Regions from separate parts of the Reinekea marina genome, predicted to be linked through region 4. Evidence: predicted binding sites of a transcription regulator. Region 4 holds the regulator's gene; each other region holds the start of a gene.
The links. Region 4 encodes sigma-54, which starts transcription at its own class of promoters, with help from an activator protein. Its sites were predicted from a motif close to TGGCACNNNNNTTGCTNT; they were not measured.
Positions count from the first base shown of each region.

Region 1 (4,185 bases), 530 kb from region 4:
GATTGCACTGATTAGGTTAGGAATGACCAAGCCTAAAAACGGAATAACGCCGGCAATAACAACGGTGATGCCTGAGATTAATGAGACTATGAGAACGCCCCAGCTTAGATACCACTTATAATTGAGGCCTAGGTTTTGTGAATAACTTTTGCCGAGACCAACCAATGTGAATTGATTAGCCGTGATGTAGGCGAGTAGGCAAAGCCCAGCACTGATCCAAAGCAATTCGTAACGACCTTTAAGGATCATCGAAAAGTCACCTTGCACCCATGTCCATATGGCTTGAACCAGATCGTGTTGAAAGGCAATGAACATCACCACGGATGAAATGATGCCCCCATAAATGATGCCAACTAATGGAACAATAACATTTGAGCGTAGCTTGATGCGACTCAGCAAAAACAAAAAACTTGCAGAGCCAAACACGGAGAATAAGGAAGCAACGATCAGTTTTAAGGTCACACTGGTTTGAGGAGCAAAAATGATAAGCAGTAAAACACCTAGTGTCGCCCATTCAACGGTTCCTGTCGTGGTTGGCTCTACAAATTTATTACGCGCTAAGATTTGCATGATAACCCCCGCGACAGCGAGTGACATGCCAGTTAGAAGTACGGCAATTGTTCTGGGAATGCGCGTCTGAAACAGTAAGCTCCAATTGCTCTCTTGTGCAGTGATATCTATGACGCCGATAAATAAACTGGCTACCGCAAGCGCAGCAACCAGTAACAAGGCTAAACCGAATCGAATCATATGAGGCTTAATTCACTATGGCTTTATGTAACTGCGATACTGCTGAATCAACGGCTGTGAGCCCATAAGCCACCAAGTACCAAGACACGCCATCCACGTAGATAATATTTTGCTGCTTATGAACATCCATCGATTTAATGATGTCATTGTCTAGCAACGCTTGGGCGCTCCCTTGCGCAGTACCAATGGCGGCATCTCTATCGAGTACGATCAACCAGTCTGGGTCGGCGTCTTTAATGAACTCAAATGAAATGGGCTCGCCGTGAGTCGCTTCTTCCACATTGTCTACAGCTGGAATTAACCCTAAATCATCGTGAACCCAACCATAGCGAGAGCCAGGACCAAAGGCAGAAATTTTACCGCCCGAAGTTAGAACAAACAGTGCCTTCCCTGCATTCGGAGCAGCTTGCTGAATATCACGCACTTTAGCTTTAATAGCATCGAGCTTTACTTTCGCTTCGGCTTCTTTATCGACCATTTTCGCTAACGATTCGGTCATGCTGTAAAACTGCTGCAAGTAGTTTTCGCCCCAAACAGAAGAGTCAAAGGTGGGAGCAAACTCTGAAAACTGCTCTTTAAATGCTGCGGTTCTAGGTCCAAGTACAATGACATCGGGTTCAAGTGAGGCCGTCATTTCTACATCGGGTTCAAAAAAGCTGCCCACATTGGCGTATTGATCGTCTTTAAATTTTGATAAGTAGCCAATGGTATGGGGTTTTGTAACGCCGATAACTTTTACACCTAGGGTATCGAAGGTATCTAGTGGGGCAAGGCCAAAAGTAACGATTTTCTCAGGTGTTTTGTCCATTTCAAACTTACCTTGAGCGTCCACCAGTGTACCAGCAACGGCATAGGTCATAAGCGCAAAACAGCCTAAGATTAGGGCTTTCGGGTATTTAAGCATGGTAGCTTCCTTTTTGTGAGTTAAGCGGGATGCGTAATATATGAGAATGATTCTTGTTTGTAAATAAGAATTTATATTGTTTGATGAGTGGTTTGAGTGTCGGTTTTATTTACAATTAAGGTGTTAAAAAATGTTAAGGCGGTCACAGAACGCCTAGTTTTCGCAGGTTCAAGACATTGGCCTAGTTATTGCTGTGTTAAAGAGAAATGACCGAATTTAATTAAAAGGATGTAACCATGAAACTAAAGCTCTTCATAAGCGCCTTCTCTATGTTTCTTTTAATCGTAGGCTCTGCTCAGGCAAATCTTATGAAAGGAGAGGGTGGCACAAGTAAATCACTTGTATCGGTTTCTCAGAGCAAGAGTGATTCTGCTAAAGATATCTTAAGCTTACAGTCTAGTTCAGAGAGCAAGACGAATAAGCCTAGTATCTCTAAGGAGTCAGGCAGCAACCAAGGCGTTCTATTTTTTATGAACAGCCAAGTGAACGAAGGCGGTAAAATTCCTGAATTGCCTATCCAGCAAATTCAGTTCAATGATGACTTGGTTATTATTCCAGAGCCACAAGATGACATTGTTGCTGAAGTACCAGAGCCAGCTACTTTCGGGTTACTTGCTTTAGGCTTAACAGGTTTAGTGGCTTCGCGTCGTAAGCGTAGCGCTTAATCGCGTACCAAATTTTAAAAAAGGGCTCCCTAGAGCCCTTTTTTTTGCCTTTAAAAAAATAGACAAATACACTATTTAATTAAAAGATTCATTCGTTCTTGAATTGTTAAGCCCCTTTAGAATCAGTGTATTTTGCCGTTGACGAACTCATTCTGAGCGCCTAGTGTTACCGGGCTAATTTGTTTAAGGGACGCATCTTTATTTTATGAGAGCATTATCGTTGTCATTCGCAATGGCTTTTGTATGTTTGCAAATGCTTTCAATCGCTGGCGCAGATGAATCTGGACCAAGTTATACTTTTGGTGTGGGCATTGCGCCCATTTATGTAGAAGAGCGCGTTAAAAGTGATTACTTAATAGGTGGTCTTACGGTGCTTCCTATTCATACTCAAATATCAACGGGCTACACCCTCAATTCAGAGTATAGGATTGCACTGAAACTATCGAATGATTGGTATCTCGATGAGCAATCTAGGTTGGTTTCAAGCGGGTTATTGGCGGCAACGGTTCGCTATTCTCCAAATGACTTTCATAGTGTTTATATGCAGGCTGGCGCTGGTTTAGCGCTTAAAAATAGACTATCGACAGCAGAGATGAATCAAGGGTTTGGATTTCTATTGGGTGCAGGTAAGCTTTTAACTGGTAAAATTTCATTAGAGCTAACTATGCGACACCTTTCTTTTAATGAGCTGCAAGTTGATCCTAGCCCAGGAGTATCTGAAGATATTTCTTCATTACAGCTTAGTTTAGTGATGCTGACTTTTTAAGGAGCTTTTAAACATTGGATGTAAACTGCAAGCTGAGAATGGTTCGCCCACTTTGTTTATTATTAATCCTTTTTTCTTTTTACAGTTGCGCTTCACTTGGGTCAAAATCTAACAGTGACAAAGTAGCAAAACTGTCGGGTGAAGACTTCGTTTTGTCTTTAGCATCAGAATCTGTAGATTTTGTTCAGTTAAAGCAATCAAATGAAGCAGGTACATTAATGGCGCTCGTGCCATCGGCCGATAAAGCGATGATTACTAAATTGCATCAAGGGAATCGGAGCTTAACTCAGGTTTTGCAGGTGACAGACCCCAGTCGATCCATTGCTACCAGTTTGGCTAAGCATTACCAAAAAAACTATAATTTGCGGTTTGTTGCCAAAGGGACCATCAAAAATATTGACCCTGACTTTCTTCAGCGCGCCCTTAAAAAAGGGCGGTATGTTTTAGATATTAGGGTTATTGCGCTGAAGTTACTGCCAGATACTAGCCGCACTAGGTTTTACCCTATGGCGGCTTTACAGCTTTCTATTATTGATTCGCAAAAAGCCAAAATAATTGTAGAAGACACTTGTTCGTTCTCAGATCCTAATAGTCTTCAGCGTTTATCGGCTTTCTCAGCCGCCAATGGCAAACTGCTCAGCAGTTTTTTATTAAAGCATGCTAACGACTGTTTAAATTATTTCGCGATTGGCAAACCTATGCCAAACCAAACGTCGTTGCCTTCATCTTCAAAACCCACTAATACTGTAGCCTTTCAAAACAGGTCAAAAGGCGGGCTGTTCGATAGCCAAACTACTACCGCGACTTATCAATTAGGGGCATCTTACAAGTTGGCAAAAGATGCTTTTGATCAAGACTTAAATCTACAAGGGTATAATGTGAGTGGGCAGTGGGTTAAGCCCATGTCAGCCGATGCAGGGCTACTGTTTAAAATAGGAGTCGCTGCTTATCAACAGGAGTCATGGCCAAAATGGTCTAATGCCATTTATGTAGCCGATCTTGGTTTAGGTGCCTCATTTGAATCTAGAAAATTTAATAATGTGCATTATAGCTTGCTAGGCATAATGAAAATCGGTCAGTTTCGGCAAAAGCTCATTTCC
Region 1 covers NZ_JAUFQI010000001.1:874,997-879,181, forward strand. Annotated here, with positions in the region: gene QWZ13_RS04605 (ABC transporter permease) at 1-750, opposite strand, end outside; gene QWZ13_RS04610 (siderophore ABC transporter substrate-binding protein) at 758-1,654, opposite strand; gene QWZ13_RS04615 (PEP-CTERM sorting domain-containing protein) at 1,891-2,319, shown strand; gene QWZ13_RS04620 (hypothetical protein) at 2,525-3,085, shown strand; gene QWZ13_RS04625 (hypothetical protein) at 3,100-4,185, shown strand, end outside.
Region 1: the regulator sigma-54 is predicted to act here: its motif matches at 1,832-1,849, upstream of QWZ13_RS04615 (PEP-CTERM sorting domain-containing protein).

Region 2 (4,185 bases), 290 kb from region 4:
TGATTGAAATCGACTGATCCGATTTTTGTACAATGCCAATTTCATTGTTTGGATCTATGGCTTTAACTTCTTTGATTAGATTACTTAAAGACACAGAGTCGATGGGAGAAGCGCTGTTCGATACGTGGGTGCGATTTTCTAAGGCTCGCTTCAAATTCGCAATCGTAGCATCAGCATTGGTGAGCTGGCGACGAGTGGTTTCGAGGTCTAATTCAAACTTCTTTGCTTGCTGCTTGGCGAGCTCAAGTTGCTGAGCCGACAGTAAGGCAATTTCTTGACTCTTTTGATAATCTGCTTTTAAGTTGGTTAAAGCAGATTGCAACTCTCTAATCATTGTTGCCAGCTCTAATTGAGTGGATTGCATCAGCTCTACTTGCTCTCCACGCTGACGCTGGCTCTGTTGGCTTTGCTCGTTCTGTGTTTCTAAGGTTGTTATTTCCGATGTGAGCTCGGTAACCTGAATTTGGCGCTGGTTGTTTTCGAAATATAAGAATAGATTGGCTAATAAAGACATCAATAGCGCAACCATTGAAAAGATCATTTTTTGAGTCGATGTCATACTGGACAATGCGTCATCCTATTGCTGAATGCTGTTGAATCACTGGTTATATCATAGTTTATTCTATGATTTACGAAATCAGGTTGATAATGCCATAGTGATGCTTGCAGATGAACGAATTATTTGGTGAAGTAGAGCGAGCTCTCCAATAACTATAAAAATAGCGTAAGGAAAAACTATGAATTACCGTACACCGCTTGAAATGTTACGAAGCCATGCTGAAAATTCGGGCGATAGACCCTTTCTTCATCAACCGGCGAACCGCCAATGGCGCATTATTACTTGGAAAGAATCGTTAAGGCAGGTGCAAGTGATTGCGGCTGGTCTCCAAGCTCAAGGCTTACAGCCAGGTGATAAGGTGGCCATATTAGCGAAAAACTCAGCGGAATGGTTTCTGGCCGATTGGGCCATAATGATGGCCGGCATGATCAGTGTGCCTATTTATTCGACTGCCGGTGAAAGCACTCTTAAATATATTCTAGAGCACAGTGAAGCCAAAGCCGTGTTTGTTGGTAAATTAGACGATGTTACCGCCGCAAACAATGTGCTCGATGGCTCTATCCCTCGCATTGCATTTCCTTACCCAACAGCCAACGCTGATATGCAGTGGAATCAGTGGTTGCAAGATTATCAGCCGATAGAAAACCCAGTAGACCCAAGCCTTGATGACATTATGAGTATTGTCTATACATCAGGCAGTACCGGAAACCCGAAAGGCGTTATCATCACCTTCAAAAATTTTGCATCGGTCAGCGAAACACACTCTAAGTCTATGGAGTTAGGTCCAGAAGATCGAGCGGTGTCTTATTTACCTTTGGCGCACATTACGGAGCGCGGCGTTATTCAAGGGCCAAGTCTGTACGGCGGTGGCAAGATTTACTTTGTAGAGTCGTTAGACACCTTTGTTGATGATTTAAAGTACGCACAGCCGACCTTATTTTTATCGGTACCAAGACTGTGGACGCGTTTTCAATCGGGCGTTTATGAAAAACTACCGGCTAAAAAACTCGAAAAACTCCTTAAAATACCGTTGATCGGTAAATTAATTGCTAAGAAAGTTCGAACTGGATTAGGGCTCAACAGCGCTCGACTTTTTGGCTCGGGTTCAGCGCCTATTTCACCGAGTATTTTACAATGGTATACCACCATCGGCGTGAATATTTGTGAAGGTTGGGGAATGACCGAAACAACGGGTCTTTCTTGCACTAACTTGCCATTTGAGGCTAGCCGCATAGGTACGATCGGCATGCCGTGTGATTGCGTTGAGATGTCACTGTCAGATGAGGGTGAAATTATAATTAAAGGCGATGCTGTATTTAAGGAATACTATAAAAACCCAGAAGCCACAGCCGAAGCCTTCACCGACGGATGGTTCCATACGGGTGACCGTGCCTTGAAGAACCCTGATGGCAGCTTCAAAATTATTGGGCGCGTTAAAGAAGAGTTCAAGACCGGCAAAGGCAAATACGTTGCACCGGTTCCTATTGAATCTTTATTAGCTTCTAATGCTAATATTGAGCAAATATGCGTCATGGGGACGGGTCGAAAGCAACCTGTTGCGGTCATAGTATTGGCTGAGCATTTACAAAATGCGGAACGTGCGCCAATTCGTGAATCTCTTCAAGAAACGCTTACTTCGGTGAATGAAAAATTAGAGTCTCATCAAAAGCTTGATTGCCTCATTGTCGCGAAAGATGCTTGGACAATTGAGAATCAGTATTTGACGCCTACTTTAAAAATAAAACGCACCGATCTTGAAGATCATTACCGCACAATTGCCATGAAAGGCGAATTGTCTTCTGTGATTTGGGAAGACGAAGTTTAATTATTAATCAGCAGCGTGTTCGATTTATAATCAATCGGCGCGCTGCGCTTTCTTGCCGCAGAAACATCTTTCCTTAAATTATAAATTTTGCACCAACTTGGCCTAATACTTGCGATCTATTCAGTTAACTTACTTTATTGACTGAATTTTGACGAATGGCGCTATTTGATTCTGTCCGCTCTGCCGGATCCCAGTTTAAACATGTCGATGGTCAGGCCGTACTGCGAGGTACTGGGCGTAATGCTCAACTCGCCAGTAAGCGTTTATTGGGCGTTCCAGTATTCCTACTGATGCTTCTTGGGTTAATGACGTTACCTGTTCCAACGTTGATGCTCGATACGTTTTTCACCTTTAATATTGCCTTATCCATCGTAGTGCTTCTGGTGTCTATTTATGTTTTAAGGCCACTCGATTTCTCAGTGTTTCCATCCATTATTCTTGTCGCTACTTTAATGCGTTTAGCGCTGAATGTAGCTTCAACTCGAGTGGTTTTGATGCATGGTCATCAAGGCGGTGATGCTGCTGGTAAAGTCATTGAAGCGTTTGGTGAAGTGTTGATTGGTGGTAACTATGCCGTAGGTTTGGTGGTGTTTGCCATTTTAATGATTATTAATTTTGTCGTTGTCACCAAAGGTGCCGGGCGAGTGTCTGAAGTGAGCGCTCGATTTACGTTAGACGCGATGCCAGGCAAGCAAATGGCCATAGATGCTGACCTTAACGCAGGCTTGATTGATGCCGATACGGCTAAAACGCGTCGAGCCGAAATTTCTCAAGAAGCCGATTTTTATGGTTCAATGGACGGTGCGTCAAAATTTGTACGCGGCGATGCCGTAGCGGGCATCTTAATTCTTGTGATCAACATTGTGGGTGGACTGGTCATAGGTATGATGCAGCACAACCTTGAGTTTTCAGATGCTGTGCAGAAATATGCGCTGTTAACGATTGGTGATGGCTTAGTCGCACAAATTCCTTCGCTATTGTTATCTGTAGCGGCCGCCATTATGGTGACCAGAAACAGCTCAAGCATTCAAATGGGCGATCAAATCTCCCAGCAGATGTTTGGTACGCCAAATGCATTATCTATAACTGCCTTCGTATTATTTATAATGGGTATTATCCCAGGAATGCCTCACTTCGTGTTTTTGAGTTTGGCGGTGATTTCTCTTTTGGGCGCATTTTTTATTAAGTATAAAGAAAGTGTCGAAGAAGGGACGCCCTTTGTACCTATGAAGGCCGGTTCGCCGGCATTTGGTAGCCCTCAAATTGGTGGTGCGGACAAAAAAGCTTCATTAGAAGGGCCTCCGCCGGTAACACCGAGCCCCGAAGAGACAAAAGAGTTGAGTTGGGATGACGTGCAGCCGGTTGATGTCATAGGGTTAGAGGTGGGCTATCGACTGATACCGCTAGTAGATCGATCGCAAGGAGGGCAGTTGTTGGGGCGCATTAAAGGGATTCGTAAAAAGTTATCGCAAGAGCTCGGGTTTTTAGTCCCTTCTATTCACATTCGTGACAACCTAGATTTAATGCCAAATGCTTACCAACTAACTTTAATGGGTGTTTCTGTCGCTGATGGGGAGGTGTACCCAGAAAAAGAATTGGCTATTAATCCCGGGGAAGTGTTTGGTCCGTTAGAAGGGGTTAAAACGGTCGACCCTGCTTTCGGGCTCGAAGCCATTTGGATTGAGTCAGCCGAAAAAGATAAAGCGCAAACACTAGGATATACCGTTGTAGATGCCAGTACAGTCGTAGCAACTCATGTTAATCATGTCTTGCAGCAGCATGCCTATGAATTATTGGGTCA
Region 2 covers NZ_JAUFQI010000001.1:1,685,427-1,689,611, forward strand. Annotated here, with positions in the region: gene QWZ13_RS08920 (OmpA/MotB family protein) at 1-559, opposite strand, end outside; gene QWZ13_RS08925 (AMP-binding protein) at 738-2,384, shown strand; gene flhA (flagellar biosynthesis protein FlhA) at 2,540-4,185, shown strand, end outside.
Region 2: the regulator sigma-54 is predicted to act here: its motif matches at 2,483-2,500, upstream of flhA (flagellar biosynthesis protein FlhA).

Region 3 (4,185 bases), 800 kb from region 4:
TGCTAAATTTGGTTTGCCAGACAATGCATTGAACTTTGTATTCCACGGCGGTTCTGGTTCTACAGCTGAAGAAATTAAAGAGTCTATTAGCTACGGTGTTATCAAGATGAACATCGATACCGATACTCAGTGGGCAACTTGGAATGGCGTGCGTGAGTACGAAGCCAAGAACCACGATTACCTACAAGGGCAGATCGGCAACCCTGAAGGTGAAGACTCTCCAAACAAGAAATACTATGATCCACGTGTTTGGTTGCGCGCAGGTCAGGTAGGTATGGTAGAGCGCCTAGAGCAAGCGTTTAGAGAGCTAAATGCTATAGACCGAAACTAGTCTGTACCGTTAAAAAAAACCGAGCTATGCTCGGTTTTTTTATGCCCGAAATACAGAGCGGTTTTACTGAATTAAATCTGAGTAAACGGCTCTAAATGGATGGATTGGTTCAGTTTCATCATTAAAAGCTTTCTCTAGTATTAAAGCCTGCAAACAAAATGATAAAGTGGCTTATATAAAAATAAAAAGGTCTGTAAGAATGAAAAAGTGGTTTGTTAGATTATCAGTCAGTATCTCGCTTTTAATAGCGATACTATTAGCCGTTGCATACTGGGGGTTAGGCTATTCGCCGGTGTATTTAGTGAATGCGCCTTCCGTTGCCACGGGCATCGGCGCTAAACTCGCGTGCTCGGCAAAATACGTCTCAGGGTTTGACGAGAAAAAAATCGCCGCCGACATCAAAGTGTACTCGCCAATTTTATCGCTACTGAATTACGAATATAACCAAGACAATAGGCTTGTAGTGGCCGCCTTAGGGCCGTTTGCGCGCAGCGCTTCTTATCATGAGGGTGTTGGTTGTTATTTAGATTACAACAAACATGATCCTAGAAAATCGATCGCATTTGATCCTATCATTGCTCCGCAAGCAGCATGGCCAAAAGGCAATGTGGTTTTTACGATTGATCCAGACATTCAATCAAAGCTCGACAGATTACTCGAAAAAGACAATCAAGCTGAGCACGATACGCGTGCATTACTGGTCGTAAAAGATGGAAAAGTCATTGCTGAATCTTATGCGGCGGGTATCGACGAAAATACGCCTCTGTTGGGTTGGTCGATGACCAAAAGCATTAATGCATTGTTGATCGGACAGCTCGAAATGAATGGGATGTTGAACGTTGAAGATAACCAGTTGTTTCCAAGTTGGACCGATGAGCGCAAAGACATTCAGTTAAAGCACCTATTAACGATGACCGATGGCTTAGCCTATGAAGAGGAATACGACCCGGGTCAAATAGCTACCAAAATGTTATTCCAATCGGAAGATACCGCAGGCTTTTTGGAACAAGTAAAAACAAGACATAAGCCTGGAACGCATTACCAATATTCTTCTGGCTCTGCGAACTTACTTTCAGCGCTGGTGCATGAAAAATTGCCAGGTAATAATGCTCAAGATTTTAATACGTTAGTCGATCAATTTTTTAGACCACTGCGAATGTCGTCAGTCACCTTTGAAACCGATGCACAAGGGTTGGTAATGGGCAGCTCTTACCTATTCGCCAGTGCCCGCGATTGGGCAAAAGTAGGTTTGCTGATGCTGAATAAAGGCAAGTTAAACGGGCAACGCCTTGTCACCGAGCAATGGGTTGCGCAATCGTTATTACCTAACTCTTCAGCCAATAAAGCCTCTTATGGATACCAGTGGTGGCTGAATAAAGGCGATGCCACTAAACGTTGGCCAAGCCTTGCCGAAAACGTTTACGCCGCAATGGGAAACCGCGAACAAAGGGTGATGGTGATTCCAGATGAGAACCTTGTCATTGTGCGTTTAGGCTGGTCGAAAAGTGACTACACCGATGATGAGAACTTCTCTGAAATTGTGAGTTGGTTTTAGCGTTGTCGAATAACCTTACATAAAAGTTTGAGTTGCGTAAGAGTGTGTCGAATATCTTTACACTGATAGCTTTACTTTGTGACAACCCCCACACTTTACGGGGGTTTTGAGGTTGGCATGATTATTGATATAGAAACCTATGCAAAACTCACTGAACATTATTAAGGTTTAAAGATGAACAGCAAATGGATTAAAGGATTAGTTGCGGCCAGCACGCTAGGATTAGCGTTACAAGCAAACGCCGGCATGTTTGGAACGGATGTAACCATTAGTGATAAGAACCATTCTGGAACTAATTGGTGGAGTGATCGAGAAGACCAGGAAGTTGAGCCTGGCATGGTTGCTAATCAAGTTTGGGATTTAGAGGGTACCTTTGTAGATGGTAACGTTTTAACTTTAGTTGGCGGTTACGATTTCGTTAACGGCGAAGGTGAAGGCAATGGCCATTTCGATTCTGGTGATTTGTTTTTGTCTACTGGTACACCATTGTACGGCGATATTCACCGCGGTGGTTCTAACGGTAACCTTTCAGAGAAAAACAAATACGGCTATAACTACGTACTAGACTTGGATTTCACAACAGGCTCTTTCGATATTCTTGCTATCGATGAAGATACTGATGTTTTGGGTGCTTGGTACCAGCAAAACGAAGGCTCTAGCCCTTGGCGATATGAAGATGGCGGCAAGAAAGTAGGTTCAGGCTCTTTGTCTGTGCAGTCGGGCTTGACTGACCGTGAAACTGGCTTCGCAGGTGGTGATCACTACGCTATGAGCCTAGATTTAACCGAACTTTATGCGCAATTAGGTGAATCGACTACTTTCTACAGCCATTTCACTATGGGTTGTGGTAACGATAACCTAATGGGTAATTGGACAGTAGTACCAGAGCCAGCAACCTTTGCTTTATTCGGCATGGGCGTTTTCGGCTTGTTAATCGCTCGTCGTAAAGGTGGCTCTGCTGCCGTCGCTTAAATCTTCTCAAGAAGGTTCGCGTATAAAAAAACCGGCTTAGGCCGGTTTTTTTATGGTTAAACTATTTACTAAAGAGATCCAAACTGAAAGCTGATATGAACACCAGGCTTCGACAGATCGGCTGCAGATAAGCCAGTGATATCTGGGTCTGTGGTTAAACGGTAGCTAGCTCCTATACCCACTTCCATAAAGTCTGTTACGTTAATCTCTATTTGAGAGGTCAGTTCAGTGACTAAAAAGCTGCCTAGCTCTTCTGGATTATTTGCATTACGTGAATCGATGACCGAAGCACCACCCGCACCGAGCATTAAAAACGTATCCACATGAATTAACGCTTCAGGGTTATAGGTGTAACCAACCATCAAGCCGCCATAGCCCATCTCTAGCTGAGTATTTACACCCCAGCTGATTTCATTGACTAAGCCGTAACCGCCGCCGCCAATCATTATAGAGTGCTTTCCAGTGGTAAAGGTTGCTCCACCCATGCCCCCTAACTCGAATGTTTCAGTGTTTTTGATTTGACTGGCCTTAAAAACTGGCCCGCCGAAACCACCGATTCGAGCGTTTTCAACATCTATTAGCGTATCCTTTGCCATTGCGGCACCACTGAGGGCAACAGTGAGTGTTAACACACTTAGCCCTAGTGATTTATTAATAAAAGTCATGGCTGAGCTCCTTAGCATGAGTAAACGTAGCGCATTGTATTCCGTTCTAAATGAATGAAGGCTGAACATTGAACCTTGATTTGTTCTTTAGCTTAACGGATAACGCTTATCTTTATAGTGTCAGAGGTCATTTCGCTTTTAAATGGCAGCCGTGATTGTATGAATATTATGAGTTTTCTAAATCATTTAATTGTTGTTGCAATTGATCAAGTTGTGCACGCGTATTTTCTAGAATGCGTTGCTGCACTTCGAACTCTTCGCGGCTTACAACATCGAGCTTGGTCACCTGCTGTTGGATCAAGGCTTTAATATTTTCCTGGATGTCCTGTTTTACCTGCTTACCTTGGCTTAATGCTTCATTGATTTGCTGGACCAGTTGTTCAATTGCGTCGTTCGGTAATTTCATGGAATGCCCCATTTATTGTGTCTAAAAAGTGAATGCGCCAAAACAGGTCATGCTAATTAATCACCCTGTATTACGACGTGTTTTTGCATTGTTTTGGTGCGCACTAGTTTACCTTATATTTCAAATCGGCTGTAAGTTATTGATATTAAAGGCTTGTGTGAGTTGGCATGCTGTTCGCTATAGAGACAGTATGCAAACCTTCGCAGTGTTCTGCAATCGTGCTTTGCAATGTAACCAGTATATTCCTGGAGCGACT
Region 3 covers NZ_JAUFQI010000001.1:602,631-606,815, forward strand. Annotated here, with positions in the region: gene fbaA (class II fructose-bisphosphate aldolase) at 1-331, shown strand, start outside; gene QWZ13_RS03260 (serine hydrolase domain-containing protein) at 531-1,886, shown strand; gene QWZ13_RS03265 (PEP-CTERM sorting domain-containing protein) at 2,061-2,858, shown strand; gene QWZ13_RS03270 (hypothetical protein) at 2,927-3,592, opposite strand; gene QWZ13_RS03275 (accessory factor UbiK family protein) at 3,690-3,929, opposite strand; gene QWZ13_RS03280 (hypothetical protein) at 3,958-4,185, shown strand, end outside.
Region 3: the regulator sigma-54 is predicted to act here: its motif matches at 2,000-2,017, upstream of QWZ13_RS03265 (PEP-CTERM sorting domain-containing protein).

Region 4 (4,185 bases):
CCAAAACGGAAACACCGTTAATGGTGAGCGTATCGAATACAACACTGTAACCGGCCTAATGAACATTCAGTCGCAACGCGCGCTCACGGGCAACCCTGAAGATGAGCAAGCTGAACTCGTCATTATTCCTGGAGCAATTGACTGATGGCCATTCTAAGCGCTCAGCACTTAGCGAAAAGCTACAAAAAGCGCCCGGTGGTTATCGATGTCAGCATCGATGTCGAAGAATCCCAAATTGTTGGGTTACTCGGTCCAAATGGCGCGGGTAAAACCACCTGTTTTTACATGATGGTTGGCTTAGTTGCCGCCGATAAAGGAAAAGTAACCATCAATGGTGAGGAAGTTACGCACCTACCCATGCACGCACGTGCCGCGAAAGGACTGGGGTATTTGCCCCAAGAAGCATCGATTTTCCGTAAACTGAGCGTACAGGATAATATTTTAGCTATATTACAAATGCGCAAAGACCTAAATAAGGCTCAACAAAAAGAACGCTTAGAAGGGTTATTAGAGGAATTTAGCGTTACGCATATTCGAGACAGTCTGGGAATGGCGCTTTCAGGCGGAGAACGACGCCGAGTTGAGATAGCACGAGCACTAGCAATGGAGCCTAAGGTTATATTGCTCGATGAGCCCTTCGCCGGTGTTGATCCCATTTCTGTTGGGGACATCAAAGAAATTATTTACCATTTACAAAAACGAGGCATTGCTGTGCTCATCACCGATCACAATGTTCGTGAAACGCTCGACATCTGCGAAAAAGCCTACATTGTCGGCAATGGCCACATTATTGCCGAAGGCAGTGCCGAAGATGTATTAAGTAATCAGACCGTGCGCGATATTTACCTCGGAGAACAATTTCGCCTTTAAAACGAGTAAACTATTTTTACGTTATAACGGGCTAATCTAATTAAATCGGTTATGATGAGCTATAGGTATTCAGTTATTATTGTTAAATCACGTGTAAGTGAGTAGTAAAAAAGTATGAAGACATCTCTACAACTTAAAATGAGTCAGTCTCTGACGATGACGCCGCAGTTGCAGCAGGCGATTAAGTTATTACAACTATCCACTCTCGATTTACAGCAAGAAATTCAAGAAGCTTTAGACTCTAATCCAATGTTAGAAGTCAATGAAGACATGGCATCTGCCGATGCTGATCATTCGGCAAAAAATACAGCCAAAGAAGACATCGTTGAAACACCCGATACCGCCAACGAGCCGACTAAAGAAATTGAAATAGCCGAAAATATTCCCGATGATCTGGGCGTCGATAGCTCTTGGGATGACATCTATACTCACACGCCTACCAGCCACGGCACAGCAAGTGCAGACGACGATTACAACTTAGAAAATGTACATGGCACTACAGATTCATTGCTCAGCCATTTACAATGGCAACTCAATCTTACGCCGATGTCGGACAAAGACCGAATAATCGCCGAAGCGATCTTAGAAAGCACTGACGATGATGGCTATTTATCGAGCCAAGTTAACGATATTTTTGAAGGCTTGGTTGAAGACCTTTCTGTTGAAGATAATCCGCTTGAACTCGATGAAGTCGAAGCGGTACTGCACCGTTTACAACAGTTTGACCCTCCTGGCGTCTGTGCCACAGATTTATCCGATTGTTTATCCATTCAGTTAAAACAACTTCCCAGCGATACCGATCATAGAGATATTGCCATCAAGTTAGTGGAAGACCATATTGCCCTACTCGGCACAAAAGATTTCACGGGCATTATGCGCAAGCTTAAAATCAAAGAGGATGAATTACGTGCGGCTATATTGCTCATTCAGACTCTTAACCCTAAGCCAGGAAGCACGGTAGATACCGGAAACTCGGAATACGTTGTTCCTGATGTCATTGTAAGCAAAGACATCAAAAACAATCGATGGCGCGTTGAATTAAACCCCGATATTGCACCCAAACTTCGAGTAAATTCCTCATATGCCTCTATGGTTAAGCGTGCCGATAACTCTTCCGATAACAATTACCTAAAAGATCACTTGGCCGAGGCGCGCTGGTTTATTAAAAGTTTGCAAAGCCGGAATGAAACGCTGCTCAAAGTCGCCACTACGATTGTCGAGTTTCAACGCGGGTTTTTCGACTATGGTGATGAAGCCATGAAACCCTTAGTGTTGCACGATATAGCCCAAGCAGTAGACATGCACGAATCCACTATTTCGCGAGTTACCACTCAAAAGTACATGCATACGCCCCGTGGTATCTATGAATTGAAGTATTTCTTTAGCAGCCACGTCAGTACAGACTCAGGTGGTGAATGCTCAAGTACCGCAATTCGCGCATTGATAAAAAAGCTCATTGCGGCTGAAAACACACGGAAACCGCTCAGCGACTCTAAAATCGCAACCCTTTTAGGCGAGCAAGGAATCAAAGTAGCGCGACGAACCATTGCTAAATATAGAGAAGCACTCAACATTCCTCCGTCAAATGAACGTAAGAGTTTGACTTAACGCATAAATATTTCAAATTCGACTTGAAGTTTTGACCGACAAGAGCAATATTTAATAGTAAGAAGAATAAATTAGCTTGATGAACAACAACTTCGTTGTTCAACCCCGATCTACTCAAGGGAGTGGATCTTTTATAACTGCAAGAGGAGCAGCCCATGCAAGTCAATATCAGCGGTCACCATGTTGAAGTCACAGAAGCCCTCCACGAATTTGTAAATGCACGTTTAGAAAAGCTACAGCGACACTATGATCAAATAGGAAATGTTCAAGTGACGCTCACCGTCGAAAAGCTAAGACAAAAAGCGGAGGCTTCGATTAACATTAAAGGCGCGCAACTGCACGCTGAAGCCGTCGATGAAGATTTATACACTTCTATTGATCAAATGACAGACAAACTCGATCGCCAACTTTTAAAACATAAAGAAAAAGCGGTCGCACGCGCACACGGAAACTAAAGTCACTTATGACATCATTACAACAAGTACTGAGCGTTGAACGAACCTTTATTGGCCACTTCGGCGCAAGTAAAAAGAAAGTACTTCAAACGCTTGCTGAGCGACTATCTCCGTCGCTCAGCGGACTCTCAGAACACGCCCTATTTGATGCACTGGTTGCACGCGAACGATTAGGAAGCACTGGCATTGGTTTAGGTGTCGCTGTTCCCCATTGTCGCTTAGATGGTATTCATTCACCCATCGCTGCATTAGTTAAACTCGATAAAGCGGTCGATTTTGAAGCCATTGATCACAAACCCGTCGATATTATTTTTGTTTTAATCGTTCCACCTGAAGCCACCGATGAGCATTTACAGTTATTAGCAAATGTCGTCGAAAGAGTTAATAATTCTGCTACACTAGATAACATACGCGACTGCGACACGGTTGAAGCATTATTCAATACGTTTGTTAGCTAAATCTAAAATAATTTTTAATGAGGCAACCCATGACGGCACAACCGTTTCGGCTGGTGATTATCAGCGGACGCTCAGGGTCTGGTAAATCTACGGTTTTAAATACATTAGAAGATGCTGGCTTTACTTGCATCGATAATTTACCGCCCCCTATGCTACCTGAGCTTGTCGGTTGGATGTCGGCTTCATCGGGAAACCGCCAAGTTGCTGTGTGTGTCGATGTTCGAGTGTCTTCAGAAGGCATTACCGACTTACCTGAAATATTACGCAATTTGCCGAATGCGATAAAAGCCGAAGTTTTATTTTTAGATGCCGATGAATCTATTTTGCTTCAACGCTTTTCAGCGACACGACGAAAACACCCACTCACAAACGAAGACCGCTCACTAGCCGAAGCCATTGAACGCGAGGCAGAATTGCTCGCCCCAATTTCGAATCGTGCCGATCTGAAGATAGACACTAGCTTGCTATCATTACAAGAGTTTCGTGAGCAAATAAAAGAAAAACTCATCGAAAAACCCAAAGGTCTTTCATTGCAGTTCTTAAGCTTTGGATTTAAACATGGCATTCCAAAAGATGCCGACTTAGTATTTGATGTGCGTTGTTTACCAAACCCTTTCTGGGAGAAAAGCTTGCGGCAATTTACGGGTAGAGACAAACCTATCCAAGAGTTTTTGCAAAAAGAAACCAGCGTTAATGAAATGTTTGACGACATCGTCCGCTTTGTTGCTCGCTGGTTACCCGAGTATGAAAATAATCAACGCAGTTACTTAACCGTTGCCATCGGCTGTACCGGC
Region 4 covers NZ_JAUFQI010000001.1:1,400,009-1,404,193, reverse strand. Annotated here, with positions in the region: gene lptA (lipopolysaccharide transport periplasmic protein LptA) at 1-145, shown strand, start outside; gene lptB (LPS export ABC transporter ATP-binding protein) at 145-870, shown strand; gene QWZ13_RS07350 (RNA polymerase factor sigma-54) at 985-2,478, shown strand; gene QWZ13_RS07345 (hypothetical protein) at 2,438-2,644, opposite strand; gene hpf (ribosome hibernation-promoting factor, HPF/YfiA family) at 2,634-2,933, shown strand; gene QWZ13_RS07335 (PTS sugar transporter subunit IIA) at 2,942-3,391, shown strand; gene rapZ (RNase adapter RapZ) at 3,409-4,185, shown strand, end outside.